Linked DNA regions of Formosa sp. Hel1_33_131. The protein of the gene in region 1 interacts with the protein of each later gene in a pairwise test. Links are inferred from orthologs where the notes say so. Each region holds a gene or a part of one and is shown on either strand. Other genes may lie near its edges.

Region 1 (8,321 bases):
GTTAGCAGATGCAGCTATGAATCCTCTACTTACTGAAGAAGAATTTCAAAAAGAAAAAGAAAAACTTATTGAAGGGATCAAGTCAGATGCTAAAAGTGTTGATGCAATTGCAGGACGTGCTGGTGGTGCATTGGCTTACGGCAAACAACACCCTTATGGTGAGTTTGTCACTGAAGAATCGGTTGAAGCAGTGACTCTTGAAGACGTGAATGCTTATTATCAAAAATACTTTACACCCAACAATACGTATTTAGTGATTATTGGAGATGTCAACACAAAAGCCGTTGTTAAGCTTGTAAAAAAGTATTTCAAAAAATGGGAAAAAGCAGCGACTGCAACAACGGTTGTTGTAGAACCAAATGCGAATCCTGAGTCTTTAGAAATCAATTTTATTGACATGCCAAATGCGGTGCAGTCCAATATTTCTTTGACAAGCACTGTAAAGCTAAAAATGAGTGATCCTGATTACCATGCAGTTCTTATTGCAAATAAAATACTAGGTGGTGGGTTTAATAGTTACTTAAACATGAACCTTCGTGAAGAGCATGGCTATACGTATGGTGCACGTTCTTCTGTTGGAACAGACAAATACATCTCTCGTTTCAGAGCTGGAGCTGCCGTAAGAAATGCAGTGACTGACAGTGCTGTAGTTCAAACCATCAAAGAAATCAAACGCTTTCAAGCGGAGCCTGTAGAAGCGGATGCTTTATCAAATGCCAAAGCAAAGTATGTAGGTGATTTTGTATTAGCACTTGAAAGACCAAGTACGATTGCTCAATATGCAATCAATACAAAAATTAATGAATTACCAGAAGATTTCTATGCGACTTATTTAGAGAAAATAAACGCAGTCTCTATTGAAGATGTAAACCGTGTTGCAAACCTGTATTTTACAGCAGACAATGCACGCATCATCGTCGTTGGTAAAGGAAGTGAAGTGATCGGAAATCTCGAAAAAACAGGCATTCCAATCAACTACTTTGACACCTTTGCAAACCCAGTTGAAAAGCCTGAGTTTACAAAGCCAATCCCCGCAGGCGTGACTGCTGCAACGGTGCTTGACTCTTACATTACCGCCATTGGAGGTCTTGAAGCTGTCAATGCAGTAAGCTCTGTAATGACATCAGCTAATGTTACTATTGAAGGAATGCCCTTTAAACCAACCGCGGTATCGAAAGTTATGACACCTAACATGTCATCAATGGAAATGTCTATTGAGGGAATGGGAACGGTTATGAAGCAAAAGTTTGATGGTACTGAAGGCTATGCCGAACAACAAGGAATGAAACAACCAATGTCTGAAGACGAGCTTGCTGAAAAAGCAAAAGAAAAAGGCTTATTTCCAGAAACTTATTTAGATGCAAGCACATTAACCTTGGTTAGCTTATCTGCTATTGACGGCGTTGATGTTTACAAACTAAAAGTTGAAGAAGATGCTTATCGTTATTATGACGCTGCTACTGGACTTTTGGTGAGAACTGAAAAATCACAAGAAGCACAAGGTCAAACAATAACCTCTGTTCAAGATTTATCTGATTACAGAGAAGTGAATGGTGTCTTGTTTCCATTCGTACAGAAAATAACTGCAGGCCCTCAAGTCATTGGGATGGCTGCAAGCGAGATTGTCGTTAATGACGGCGTCTCTGCAGAAGATTTTAAATAATCTAACTTTACAAATTCTAAAAGAACCGAGGCATTAGCTTCGGTTTTTTTTTGCTTTTTTATTGGCTAAATAGATGCCACACAATATAAGTAAAGAGGCCAATCCTTGGTCCAATCCAAAAAGCTCGCCATCGGCCAATCCCCAAAGGAGTGCCACTAGTGGCATTAAATAAGTCACAGAAGATGCAAACACAGGACTTGAAATCTGTATGAGATTATTGAAAATAATTTTCGCCATCACGGTTCCAAATACCGCTAAGATCGCCACATACCCTATCGAAACAAAAACTGCCTCATGCTCATAGGTTTGAGACGAGAAAAAATCTGAGAAAATTAAGACCAAAAAAGCAGGAATGAATATCGCTATAAAATTCCCCGTAGCTATGGCAAGTGGTTTCACATCCTGAAGGTAGTGTTTGATTATATTGACATTAAACCCATACATAACTGTTGCCAAAACAACAAAACCAGCGTACAAATAATTTTGATCGGGATTGAGTTCCATGCTGTTAAAGATGAGCATTGAGGCCCCAATAAACCCAAGCATCACGCCTAGCATTTGAATTTTAGTGGACGCAATCTTAAAAACAGCCAAACCTATTAAGGTCGCATTCAATGGTACCAAGGCATTTAAAATAGAGACAATTCCACTATCCACTTCCGTTTCTGCAAATGCAAATAAAAAGGCCGGTAGGAAAGTGCCAATAAATCCAGATAGAATAATCCACTTCCATTGATGGTTGAGAATCGTTTTGACGGATTTATATCCAATCATAAAAATAAAAAGAGACGAAATAACCGTTCGTAAACTCCCCAATTGCAAGGGCGTTAGAGCGACTAAACCCTTCTTAATAAGAATAAAAGAACTCCCCCACACGATCGCTAATACAAACAGATACGTCCACTTTTTTTGTTCTTGATTCATTTTGATGACGGATAATTTTTTACAAAATTGAGTAATAAAATTAGAATAACACTGAATTATTTTTACATTTGTTTAAACACCTAAATAAAATACTATGAAATATTTCAAAATTATCTTAACCTCAACATTTCTATTCGTTTTCTTTTTAGCTTGTAAGAACGAGCCAAAATCGGAAATCAAAACGGTAGAAATGAGTGAGGAATCAACAAAAAAACTCGACCCTAATGCGACCTATTCTAAAGCAGAATTTAGTATTAAAGGAATGACTTGCGAAATAGGTTGTGCTAAAACCATTCAGAAAAAACTTGCCAGCATGGAAGGTGTGAAATCTGCAACCGTAGATTTTAAAAACGAAATGGCGATGGTCGAGTACGACGTTGCCAAAGCCAACCCAATGAGCATCACTAAAACAGTGACTTCTGTTTCAGACACCTATTCAGTAGAAAACATGAAAACCGTAGCTGAATTTTCAGGCTCTAAAATGGCCTGTAAGAAAGACTGCAAAAAAGCGTGCTGCAAAGACAAAATGGACGCACACAAAAAAGCCTGCGCTAAAGAGTGTAAAAAAGAATGCTGCGCTAAAAAAGCTTAACGCGACTGCATCAAGGTTTCTATTTCTTCAACTTCAATAGGAATATCTTGCATTAAATTTAAAGGTGGGCCTTCAGCTTGAATGACAACATCGTCTTCGAGTCGGACGCCCATTTTTTCGTTAGGGATATAAATCCCTGGCTCTACCGTAAATACCATATTTGCCGTCATAGGTGTTTCTAAAGCACCAAAATCGTGGGTATCTAAGCCCATGTGGTGCGAAGTTCCATGCATGAAATATTTTTTATAAGCAGGCCATTTTGGATCCTCATTCTGAACATCTGCTTTGTCTATCAACCCTAAATTCAAAAGCTCAGAGGTCATCATTTTTCCAACTTCCACATGGTAGTCTTTCCAAATAGTGCCTGGAACAAGGAGTGCAGTCGCCTCGTTTTTAACATCTAAAACCGCTTGATAAACAGCTTTTTGACGCGCTGTAAAACGACCATTCACTGGGATGGTTCGCGTCATGTCACTGGCGTAGTTCGCGTATTCTGCGCCTACGTCCATAAGCAACATATCTCCATCCTTACAGGCTTGGTTATTTTCTATATAATGCAACACACAAGCGTTGTATCCCGATCCGATGATGGGCGTGTAAGCAAATCCTTTGGAGCGATTATTAAGAAACTCATGCATAAATTCTGCCTCAATTTCGTACTCCATAACACCAGGCTTTATAAAGCCCAACGCTCTTCTAAACCCTTTTTCTGTAATGTCGCACGCTGTTTGCATCAATGCAATTTCTTCTGGTTCTTTCACGCCTCGAATCAATTCCATGATTGGAAAATTAGGCACAATCTCGTGATTCGGATAGGTAGATTTGATCATTTTTAAAAAACGATCGTCTCGAGTTTCCATTTCAACCGCTTGACGGTAATGGTTATTATTGTTAAAATAAAAACTGCTGGCTTCTGCCATCAATGTTGGAAAAATCGAATCAAATTCTTTTAACCAATACACCGTTTGAACTCCAGATGTAGCGGTTGCCTGAGACTTACTAAGTTTGGCACCTTCCCACACCGCAATGTGGTCATTGGTTTCTTTTAAAAATAAAATCTCCCTGTGTGCGGCTTCAGTTGAGCTTGGGAATAAAACTAAAATACTCTCTTCTTGATCCACTCCACTGAGGTAAAAAATATTTCGGTGTTGTTCAAACGGAAGTGTGCTGTCTGCACCCGTAGAAAAAACATCATTAGAGTTAAACACAGCAATCGATTTAGGTTGCATCTGCTGTAAAAATTTAAATCTATTTTTTGTAAATAATTGAGAACTAATCGGTAGGTATTTCATATTTGTTTATTTTTAATGATCAACTGCGACATCTATGATGTCATTTTTACTGAATATCAAGTTTTAGATAGGGATGGTTCACAATCTTATGTATTTAGTCCAAATTTAGAAAAAAAATTATAATAATAGGTAAAATTTAAAATGTTAAAATACCTAAGAAGGAATCTGTTAATTTAAAATAATTATAAATAAGAAAATTAACACGAATGTTATTGTCTAAAACGTTGTCGTGGATTACCTTTGCAAGGTTAAAAAATAGCATATAATTATGAGTGGATTTTTAAAGTCTTCAATCGGAAAAAAGATAGCCATGGCGCTCTCAGCATTTTTCCTCATGTTTTTCATTTTACAACATTTTGCCATCAATATTCTATCTGTCATCAATCCAGACACTTTTAATGAGGTGTCTCATTTTATGGGGACAAATTCTTTGGTTCAATTTGTCATGCAGCCGATTCTTATTTTTGGAGTTGTATTTCATTTTGCAATGGGCTTTGTGTTAGAATATAAAAATTATATGTCGCGATCTGTGAGCTATGCCAAAAATAATGGCAACGCAAATTCTACTTGGATGAGTAGAAACATGATTTATAGCGGCGGATTTATCTTGGTGTTTCTTGTGATCCATTTTATTGATTTCTGGATTCCAGAACTAAACATCAAATACGTTGTTGGAGACTCTTCAGGGCTTTTAGCTGATGGATCAGACTATCGCTATTTTGAAGAACTTCAGCATAAATTTGTACCCCTTTGGCGCGTCGTTCTTTACTGCGTTGGGTTTATCTTTCTCGCATTGCATTTACTACACGGATTCAACTCTGCGTTTCAATCGGTTGGAGCAAATAATAAATATACCAAATCACTAAAAGGTTTTGGAAACGCATACGCAATACTGATCCCCCTAGGATTTATTGTCATCGCACTCTTCCACTTTTTTAATAATACACACTAAAACATAGGATTATGGCTTTAGATTCAAAAATACCAGATGGCCCTTTAGCAGACAAATGGACCAATCATAAAAATAACATTGACCTTGTAAATCCTGCCAACAAGCGTCACATCGACGTTATTATTGTTGGAACTGGACTTGCTGGTGGATCCGCTGCAGCGACCCTTGCTGAACTTGGCTACAACGTGAAAGCGTTTTGTTTTCAAGATTCTCCACGTCGAGCGCACTCTATCGCTGCACAAGGAGGCATCAACGCCGCTAAGAATTATCAAGGCGATGGCGATTCTACATACCGCTTATTTTACGATACGGTTAAAGGGGGCGATTACCGCTCACGTGAAGCAAACGTACACCGTTTAGCAGAAGTATCCACCAACATCATTGACCAATGTGTTGCACAAGGCGTGCCTTTTGCAAGAGATTATGGAGGACTTTTAGACAACCGTTCTTTTGGAGGGGTTTTAGTTTCTAGAACGTTTTATGCCAAAGGGCAAACAGGTCAACAACTATTATTAGGAGCCTACTCTGCAATGAACCGACAGATTGGGCGTGGAAAAATAAAAATGTACAACCGTCACGAAATGTTAGACGTGGTCATCGTAGGTGGAAAAGCCCGTGGGATTATCACTCGAAACTTAGTGACTGGCGAAATTGAACGCCACTCCGCTCATGCAGTCGTGATAGGAACTGGAGGTTACGGAAACGTATTTTACCTTTCTACAAATGCGATGGGAAGTAATGCAACCGCTGCTTGGAAAGCCCACAAACGTGGTGCTTATTTTGCAAACCCTTGCTACACACAAATTCACCCAACCTGTATTCCGGTTTCGGGAGACCACCAATCAAAATTAACCCTGATGTCTGAATCCTTAAGGAATGATGGACGTATATGGGTACCAAAAAAATTAGAGGATGCCAAAGCGATTCAAAATCGTGAATTAAAACCTACAGACCTTGCTGAAGATCAACGTGATTATTTCTTAGAACGACGCTATCCGGCATTCGGAAACTTAGTCCCTAGAGATGTAGCTTCTCGAGCTGCTAAAGAACGTTGTGACGAAGGTTTTGGCGTGAATAAAACAGGGGAAGCTGTCTTTTTAGACTTTGCTGCCGCCATTATCAGATACGGTAAAGAAAAAGCACACGTTAAAGGATTGAATGAAGACGATACTTCACTGATCCAAACCTTAGGAAAAGAAGTCGTTAAAAGTAAATACGGCAACTTATTCCAGATGTACGAGAAGATTGTGGATGAAAATCCATACGAAACACCGATGATGATTTATCCAGCCGTACACTACACAATGGGTGGCGTTTGGGTTGATTATAATTTACAAACAACCATTCCAGGGCTTTATGCAATTGGAGAAGCTAATTTCTCTGATCATGGTGCCAACCGTTTAGGAGCTTCGGCATTGATGCAAGGATTGGCAGATGGCTATTTTGTATTGCCATACACTATTGGGAACTATTTGTCTAAAGACATTAGAACAGGACCAATTCCAACAGATACTGTAGAATTTGAAGAAGCAGAAGCTAAGGTGACTTCGGAAATTAAGCACTTTATCAATAATAAAGGAACCAAGCCTGTGGATTATTTTCACAAACGTCTTGGTAAAATTATGTGGAACAAATGTGGAATGGCTCGAAATGAAAAAGAGTTAAAAGAAGCGATTGAAGAAATAGCTGCACTTCGTGAGGAGTTTTATAAAGATGTACTAGTCCCAGGTTCTGCTGATGAATTTAATGAAGAATTAGCAAAAGCAGGTCGAGTGGCAGATTTCCTTGAATTAGGAGAATTGTTCGCAAAAGATGCCTTGGTACGTGAAGAATCTGCTGGAGGACACTTTAGAGAAGAACACCAAACTCCAGAAGGAGAAGCACAACGAAAAAAAGAGTTTCAGTTTGTATCTGCATGGGAATACAAAGGAGCCCCTAAGGATGCAGAATTGCATAAAGAAGCATTAGTTTACGATAATATTGAAGTTAAAGAACGCTCATACAAATAAGAACTGCTATGAATTTAACATTACAAATATGGCGACAAAAAAACGCCACTACTGAAGGAAAAATTGTAGAATACCCTATTGAAGATATTTCTCCAGACATGTCATTTCTTGAAATGCTGGATGTTTTAAACATGCAACTTATCACCAATGGCGATTCGCCTGTAGCATTTGACCACGATTGTAGAGAAGGCATTTGCGGATCTTGTTCCCTATATATTAATGGAGAAGCACATGGACCCGATCGACTTGTGACCACCTGTCAATTGCACATGCGTAAATTTAAAGATGGGGACACCATTTTTATTGAGCCCTTTAGAGCAGATGCATTTCCAGTCATAAAAGATTTAATTGTGGACCGTTCAGCATTTGATAGAATTCAACATTCTGGTGGTTTTATTTCAGTCAATACTTCTGGGAATACACAAGATGGAAATTCAATTCCAATTTCAAAACACGATGCAGACGAGGCGATGGATGCTGCGACTTGTATAGGCTGTGGTGCTTGTGTCGCGACGTGTAAAAACTCATCCGCAATGCTTTTTGTGGGGGCTAAAGTATCACAATACGCATTACTACCACAAGGTCAAATTGAAGCCACAGACCGTGTTCAAAACATGGTAGCTCAAATGGATTTAGAAGGGTTTGGAAACTGTACCAATACGGGGGCTTGTGAAGTAGAATGTCCGAAAGGAATATCGTTGGAAAACATTGCACGTATGAATCGCGAATTGATCAAAGCAAGTTTGAAGTCTTAATCTTCTAAGATAAATTCTTCAATCGTATCCCATCCTGCGCGAACCTCAACAGGTTCTAGAGCATAGCTCACACGTTCCGGTTGGATTTTCTTTAAATAATCACCGGAGTCATAGACTCCGTTTTTATTGGTATC
Region 2 (7,039 bases), 830 kb from region 1 along the record:
AAAAACCAAAATTAAACAAAAAATATTTAGCAAGTAAAATACTGTTTAATAGTATTTTATAAAATAATTTTAAAATAAAGTAGGGTTGTTCCTAATTTGGTTGTTTATAATTCATAACGGTGTATTAAGTTGCACACAAACTATTTAAACCTAAATTATTAAATATGAAAAATTTATTAAAATTATCACTTGTTTTTTTGTTGATATTAAGTTCATGTAGCAAAGACAACGACGAGATCACACCAGAAGTTAAAGAGGAAGGTGTTTCTACGGAATTAATTACAAACTTAACAAATAGTGCGTTCAGTGCTAGAACTTCGAATCAAGAATCTGATTATCTGGAAGACGGAGAGTGTTTTGTCATCAACTATCCTTACTCTATTTCGGATGGACAAACGAGTACAACGGTTAATAGTGATGAAGAATTAGAAGCTTATTTATCAAGTTTAACAGGAAATTCAGCAATCTCTATTGAGGTCCCTTTTGATGTTACTTTAGCTGATGGCACTCAACAAACCATTACGACTTTCGATGAGTTTTTTATGTTAATAGATTCATGTTATGGTGGTGACCAAGGTCCTTCTGATTCATGTTTTGAACTGGATTTTCCCCTAACAGCTCATGATTCTGATGGAAATGAAGTGACTGTTAATTCTGAACAAGAATTATTTTCTTTTGAGTTTACAGGATTTGTATATCCTATTTCTGTAACTTTAACAGATGGAACTCAAGTGACTGTAAACAACTCCCAAGACTTTGACGCTCTTTATAATGACTGTTATGGCATCGAAGATTGTGATGACTGTGATTATGTATGTTTTGAAATCGTATTCCCATTCTCTTTTGTTGTAAATGATGGTAATTTAGAAACCATAAATGATTACGATGATCTTTGGGACTTTTTAAGCGGTCTTACTGAGGATGATACGTTTGTGATTTCTTATCCTATTACAGTGGAGTTTGAAGATGGATCTCAGCAATCAGTTAATAGTGATGAAGAACTTGTTGCTTTATATGAGGATTGTGAGTAAAAATATTGGCAAGTATATTTAATTTCATAAAATAGCTTGGATCATTTGATCCAAGCTATTTTTGTTAAGTGAAACATAAAAATCATTTTTTTTATTATGTGTGTCTTACAATTAAATATTTATTAAATTGCTGATTATTAAAAATTAATTAACCATAAACTTTTAAGAATGAAATATTTATTAAAATTATCACTTGTTTTTTTGCTTCTATTTAGTGCTTGTAGCAAAGACAATAATGAAGAGGTTATAGCTGAAGAGATTGAAGAAGGTGTTTCTACTGAATTAATGACAAACTTATTTAATAGCGCCAGAACAGCTACAACTTCAAACCAAGAATCTGATTATGTTGAAGAAGGAGAGTGTTTTATCATCAACTATCCTTACACTGTTTCCGATGGAGAAACCAGTACGACCTTCAATAGTGATGAAGATGTAGAAGCTTTCTTAGAAAACTTAACAAATGAATCAGAAGTTTATATTGAAGTGCCTTTTGATGTTACCATGTCGGACGGAACTCAGCAAACCATTTCTTCGTACGAAGAGTTAGAAATGTTATTAGATGATTGTTATGATTTTGATCATGACGACGATGATGATTATAACGATGAATGTTTTGAACTGAATTACCCTCTAACCGCTCTTGATTATGACGGAAATGAAGTCGTTGTAAATTCTGAACAAGATTTGTATAATTTTGAATTTGTAGGATTTGTATATCCAATCTCAGTGACTTTAACGGATGGAACTCAGGCAACTGTAAACAGTCCTCAAGAATTTGATACACTTTATAACGATTGTTATGACATTGAAGATTGTGATGACTGTGAAGAGCAATGTTTTGAAATTGTATTTCCATTCTCTTTGGTTTCAGGCAACGGAACTGTAGAAACCTTTAATGGTTACGATGGACTTATGGAGTTTTTAAGTCAGCTTACAGAACAAGATTCTTTCATAATTTCTTACCCAATTACAGTAGAGTTTGAAGATGGTTCTCAACAAACTGCTAACAGTGACGAAGAGCTTGACGCTCTCTATGAAAGTTGTGAGTAAGTAATAATATTTTACAGTTTAAACAAAGTAGCTTGGGTCTTTTGATTCAAGCTATTTTTTTTGGAGGGGTGTGGTAGTGTAGTGGTTTTATTAGCTTAATTTTTAATCCTCCAAATAATCCACCAAAAGCGCCACCACATAGCTATAACTCTCAATGCCTTTGACTTGGTTGTTTGCCTTTAAGAAATGGCTGTAAAACTTTTTGAAAATAGGTTCCAGAGGGTTGTTATAAGCACTCCAGAAGTCAAACGCTTCCTGATAATCTTCTAAGATACCAGGGTTGATCGTGCATAAAACAGAGTCGTAGGCATCCGGATCCCTTTTAGATAATTCTATTAAACAATAGCGCAACGCAAATTTATAACCTGCATAGTTGAAATAGGGGTCTTCATTATGGATGCTCGCCAAAAATCCAATAAAATTAGCTTCGTTCTCTGCCGCATAGCCCAACTGATGCGCTTGTTCGTGCGCAATCGTAGTCGGCATAGAATTGGCAGGCATTACAGCATTGATGTGCGCTTCTAGCGTCAATGGGTTCACATAGCCACTAAACCCCATATACGTCAAGGGCGTACTAAATAGTGATTTCTTACTGTTTTTGCCGTCGTGTTTAAAATTTGGATACACCTTTTCTAATTGAGAATAACCCGTTTGACTGATTTCAGTCAGTTCAGAAAATGCATAGGGGAGGGTCGTTTTTAATAAAGAATCTTGTGTGATCGCAAAGTGCAGTGCATTCGTTTTTAAAACCAGTTGGTTGGTAACCGATTTTAATTGAGCCGTGGTATATTTTGGATTTAAATTGAGTGTCGTATGTAAAGGCACTCGGTAATAATTAAACCCCCAACACAAATGAAACATGAAATAGAGAAGGGACACAAAAGATAACACATCCAAACCCCACGCTTTGGGATCTGTTCTGAGACGTTTCCAATTGACAATCGCCCAACGAATCACATAAACAATCAAGGCGATGTACAACAGATCGCCCACAGAAAAGGGAATCCATTTAAAAGCTGTGTTTAGTAGTTTTGAGAGTGCAGGAAAAATACCCATACTATAATAGGCCTCGATAAATTCAGGATACTGCTTCGCTACTTTTAGAAGAAAGTATTGAGGCAGCAAACTCAACGCAAGAATGATTTTCCCTTTTTTAGACATCACTCAAAAGTAATAATTTTAATTTATGATCGGGAAGGAATCCGTACCTTTGTGCAACAAAAAAATATATCTATTATGAGCCAAGACATTCGTAAACTGGAACCCAAAGCAGTTTGGAACAAATTTGCAGATTTGAATGCCGTGCCCCGTCCTTCTAAAAAAGAAGAACGCGTCATTGCATTTATGAAAGATTTTGGGAAAAATCTAAACCTTGAAACCGTAGAAGATACGGTAGGGAATGTGATCATCAAAAAACCAGCCACAGCAGGCATGGAAGACCGAAAAGCCATTGTCATGCAATCACATTTAGATATGGTACATCAGAAAAACAGTGATACTGATTTTGATTTTTTAACCCAAGGTATTGAGATGATTGTTGATGGGGATTGGGTCAAAGCAAATGGAACGACTCTAGGAGCCGATAACGGCTTAGGCGTCGCAACCATTATGGCAATTTTAGAAAGTACCGACATTCCACACCCTGCTATTGAAGCCTTGTTTACGATTGATGAAGAAACTGGCATGACAGGTGCGATGGGTCTAAAAGGAGGCTTGTTAAAAGGAGAAATTCTTTTAAACCTAGATACCGAAGATGATGACGAAATTGGCGTGGGCTGTGCCGGAGGCATTGATGTCACCGCCGTAGGGACGTATAACGAAGAACCAACTCCTGAAACCAAAATAGGCTATTCCATAGAAGTTAAAGGATTGCAAGGGGGACATTCAGGGATGGATATTCATAAAGGGTTTGGGAATGCCAATAAAATAATGAACCGTTTGTTATTTGATGCCTTTGAAAATTTCGGATTGCGAATATCTGAAATTGATGGTGGAAGTTTACGCAACGCGATTCCTAGGGAGAGCAAAGCAATTGTGTCGATAGACCTAGTACAAGAAGATGCTTTTAAGTACGAAATGGGCCTACAAGTTGAAGCGATTCAGACAGAACTCAAAACAATGGAACCAGATTTAACGGTTGAGTTTACTAAAATTGACACGCCAAAAGTGATGATGGACTTGGGTGTTCAAGAAGGGTTAACAAGGGCTATTTATGCTGCGTGGAATGGCGTGTACCGCATGAGTCCCGACATTCCTGAATTGGTAGAAACATCTAATAATATTGCCCGTGTCATTATCAAAGGAGGAAATGTCAAAATAGGCTGCCTCACACGTTCTTCTGTGGAATCCTCTAAAATGGATTTAGCAATGATGTTGCGTGCAACCTTTGAGCTTATTGGCTGCGAGGTAGAGCTTTCAGGGGATTACCCAGGTTGGGAACCCGATATGGATTCATCTATTTTGAAAGTATTGAGATCTTTATACGAAAAACTATACAACGAAAAACCACATGTAGCGGCCTGTCATGCCGGTTTAGAATGCGGTCTTTTAGGAACGAATTATCCCGATATGGAAATGATCAGTTTTGGACCGAATATCAGAGGGGCGCATTCTCCTGATGAACGCGCTCAGATTTCTTCTGTTCAGAAATTTTGGGTCTTTGTTTTAGAGATTTTAAAAGAGATTCCAAAAGTATAACACTCATTTTACCCCATAAAAGAGGTCGTCTAAAAAGTAGAATTTCTGTCATTCTGAACTTGTTTCAGAATCTGAAATGAACCTGCCTACCGTCAGGCAGAATTTTCTGACGGTAGGCAGGTTCAGATTGACAAAGCAGAGTCTTTTTAAACAGCCTCTTTTGTTTTATTGTAATTGAAAATTATTCAGCAATTTCTAGCATTTCAATAATAAACATTAAATCTGTATTTGGTTGGATCGGTCCACGCCCTTTTTCTCCGTAAGCAAGATAAGAAGGAAGGTATAAGAATGTTTTGTCTCCTACAGACATATCAAACACACCTTCTTTGAAACCGGGTATCATTTGCGCTTCTGGATCAATTTTCATGGGCATCGCGCTATAAGCACCTTGTTGTTCTTTTCGGATGTCATATGTGCCACATTTTTCATCCACTGTTTTAATGTTAGTTCCAAATAATTTACCATCCGTAAAATAGCCTTCATAATTAAGCTTAACTGTGTTGCCAGTTTTTGGTTTAACTCCGTTGCCTTTTGTGATGTTGTAAACGAGTAATCCAGAAGTTTGCTGTGTTGCTTTGCTCTTATAAATATTTAATACAGGAACCATTTCTTTGGCAGCCATCTCCATTTTTTCTTCCGCAATTTTTTTAGCTTCTTCCGCTTTTTGCTTTGCGTCTTCAAGTTTTTGTAAACGTTTTTCTTCTAACAAAGGAAGCTCTGTGTTCCATGTGTCCACAGCATCAAATCCTTTGGCGCTCATTCCTTGACGAATGATGTTCAATTTTAATATTTTAACGTCTTCCAAAGGCTTGTTAGATCCCGGAGTGACTTTAACGTTAGAGATGGTATCAACAACTGAGAAGCCTTTAACCACTTCTCCAAAAACAGAATGTCTATTATCAAGGTGTGGAGTTGGTTTTTCGGTAATAAAAAACTGGCTACCGTTGGTGGCAGGTCCAGAATTGGCCATGGACAGAATCCCTGGTTTGTCATGTTTTAGACTTTCGTCAAATTCATCTCCAAATTTGAATCCTGGGCTTCCAGAACCAGTCGCAGTGGGGTCGCCACCTTGAATCATAAAGTTGTCAATCACTCTGTGAAAAACAGTCCCATCATAATAGGGCTTCCCTTTTAAAGAATCGGGCAACATAGGGTGAGTCCCATCAGCAAGACCTACAAAATTAGCAACTGTTAATGGCACTTTGTCATAAAACAACTGTATAATGATCGTGTCTTTAGACGTTACAAATTCGGCAAACATACCATCGCCTAAATCTGGATATTGTTCTTGGCAACTGGTGGAACTAATCAGCAATCCTGCTGCAAATAATTGGATAAATACTTTTGTGAATTTCATTTTTTTGAATTTTTATTGGGTTTTAAATAGATTATAGTGTGTTAGTTATTGGTGAGTTTTAATAAAGAAACGTCGCAAACGAGCGGTACATTGCTACCGATTTTCTCCTCATCTCCATAGTAGCCATATGCTTTTTGAGATGGAAATAGAAAAGTAATCGATTCGCCTTCTTTCATGAGTTTTAAACCTTCTCTCAATCCAGAAAATAATTCTTGTTGGTCGATATAATAGCTTTGTGTTTCTAGTTCTTTTACGGGATAAATGACTTGTCTCTCTAAAGTTTTAAGTGCATAGGTGTACTGTACTAAATCGCCAAACTTAGGGGTTTGCGTATTCGTTTCTATTTTAGTGTTGTAGGCATACCAAAACCCATATTCTGAAGATTGAAAAGGTTTGTCAGAGTCTGTAATGAAAGCCTCAATCTGCGCATATTCTCTATTGTTCAATTGCTTGTTACGTTCAATCGAGGCGTCAATAAACGAGCCTGAATTGTTTGAGATGGGACGTCTCGCTTCCGAAGGTTTACAGCTAGTAAAGATTGAAATAGTGAATATGAATATCAAAAGGTGCTTCATGAATTTAGTTCCGATTTATAGTCAGACAATATACTAATAAATTTTGCAATGGTATCTTCAAGATTGAGGTTGCTACGTCCGCCAGACGCATTCTTGTGTCCACCTCCGTTAAAATGTGTTCTTGCGAAAGCATTTACATCAAAAGGACCCTTAGATCGAAATGAGATTTTAATGATACTTTCTTCACGGTGTTCAATAAATATGACGGCAAATTTAGCACCTTTCAGCGACAAGCCATAATTCACCAAGCCTTCCGTATCTCCTTTTTGAAAATCATGCGCATCCAATTCCTTATTGGTTAAACTGATATAAGAAGTGTGGAATTCTTC

The links.
Region 2: the proteins of FORMB_RS04540 (region 1) and FORMB_RS00850 interact in binary tests that used the Escherichia coli proteins (3 or more experiments, as listed by UniProt). The link is inferred for Formosa sp. Hel1_33_131 from one-to-one orthologs.

Annotation. Positions count from the first base shown.
Region 1 is NZ_CP017260.1:1,002,607-1,010,927, forward strand. What follows is about bases 2,324-5,284. They hold FORMB_RS04540 (aminopeptidase P family protein), read right to left. Parts: upstream 4,472-5,284; coding sequence 3,176-4,471; downstream 2,324-3,175. Other genes in these bases: FORMB_RS04530 (DMT family transporter), read right to left, coding at 2,324-2,587; FORMB_RS04535 (heavy-metal-associated domain-containing protein), read left to right, coding at 2,682-3,179; FORMB_RS04545 (succinate dehydrogenase cytochrome b subunit), read left to right, coding at 4,740-5,284. Also shown: FORMB_RS04525 (M16 family metallopeptidase), read left to right, coding at 1-1,663; more of FORMB_RS04530, read right to left, coding at 1,697-2,323; more of FORMB_RS04545, read left to right, coding at 5,285-5,423; FORMB_RS04550 (fumarate reductase/succinate dehydrogenase flavoprotein subunit), read left to right, coding at 5,435-7,432; FORMB_RS04555 (succinate dehydrogenase/fumarate reductase iron-sulfur subunit), read left to right, coding at 7,441-8,187; FORMB_RS04560 (Ig-like domain-containing protein), read right to left, coding at 8,184-8,321.
Region 2 is NZ_CP017260.1:169,961-176,999, reverse strand. What follows is about bases 2,583-5,547. They hold FORMB_RS00850 (aminoacyl-histidine dipeptidase), read left to right. Parts: upstream 2,583-3,317; coding sequence 3,318-4,778; downstream 4,779-5,547. Other genes in these bases: FORMB_RS00845 (peptidylprolyl isomerase), read right to left, coding at 4,960-5,547; FORMB_RS00855 (DUF3810 domain-containing protein), read right to left, coding at 2,583-3,242. Also shown: FORMB_RS00865 (hypothetical protein), read left to right, coding at 165-1,031; FORMB_RS00860 (hypothetical protein), read left to right, coding at 1,200-2,081; more of FORMB_RS00855, read right to left, coding at 2,184-2,582; more of FORMB_RS00845, read right to left, coding at 5,548-6,135; gliding motility-associated peptidyl-prolyl isomerase GldI, read right to left, coding at 6,177-6,710; FORMB_RS00835 (DHH family phosphoesterase), read right to left, coding at 6,707-7,039. UniProt on the Escherichia coli protein: Dipeptidase with broad substrate specificity. Requires dipeptide substrates with an unblocked N-terminus and the amino group in the alpha or beta position.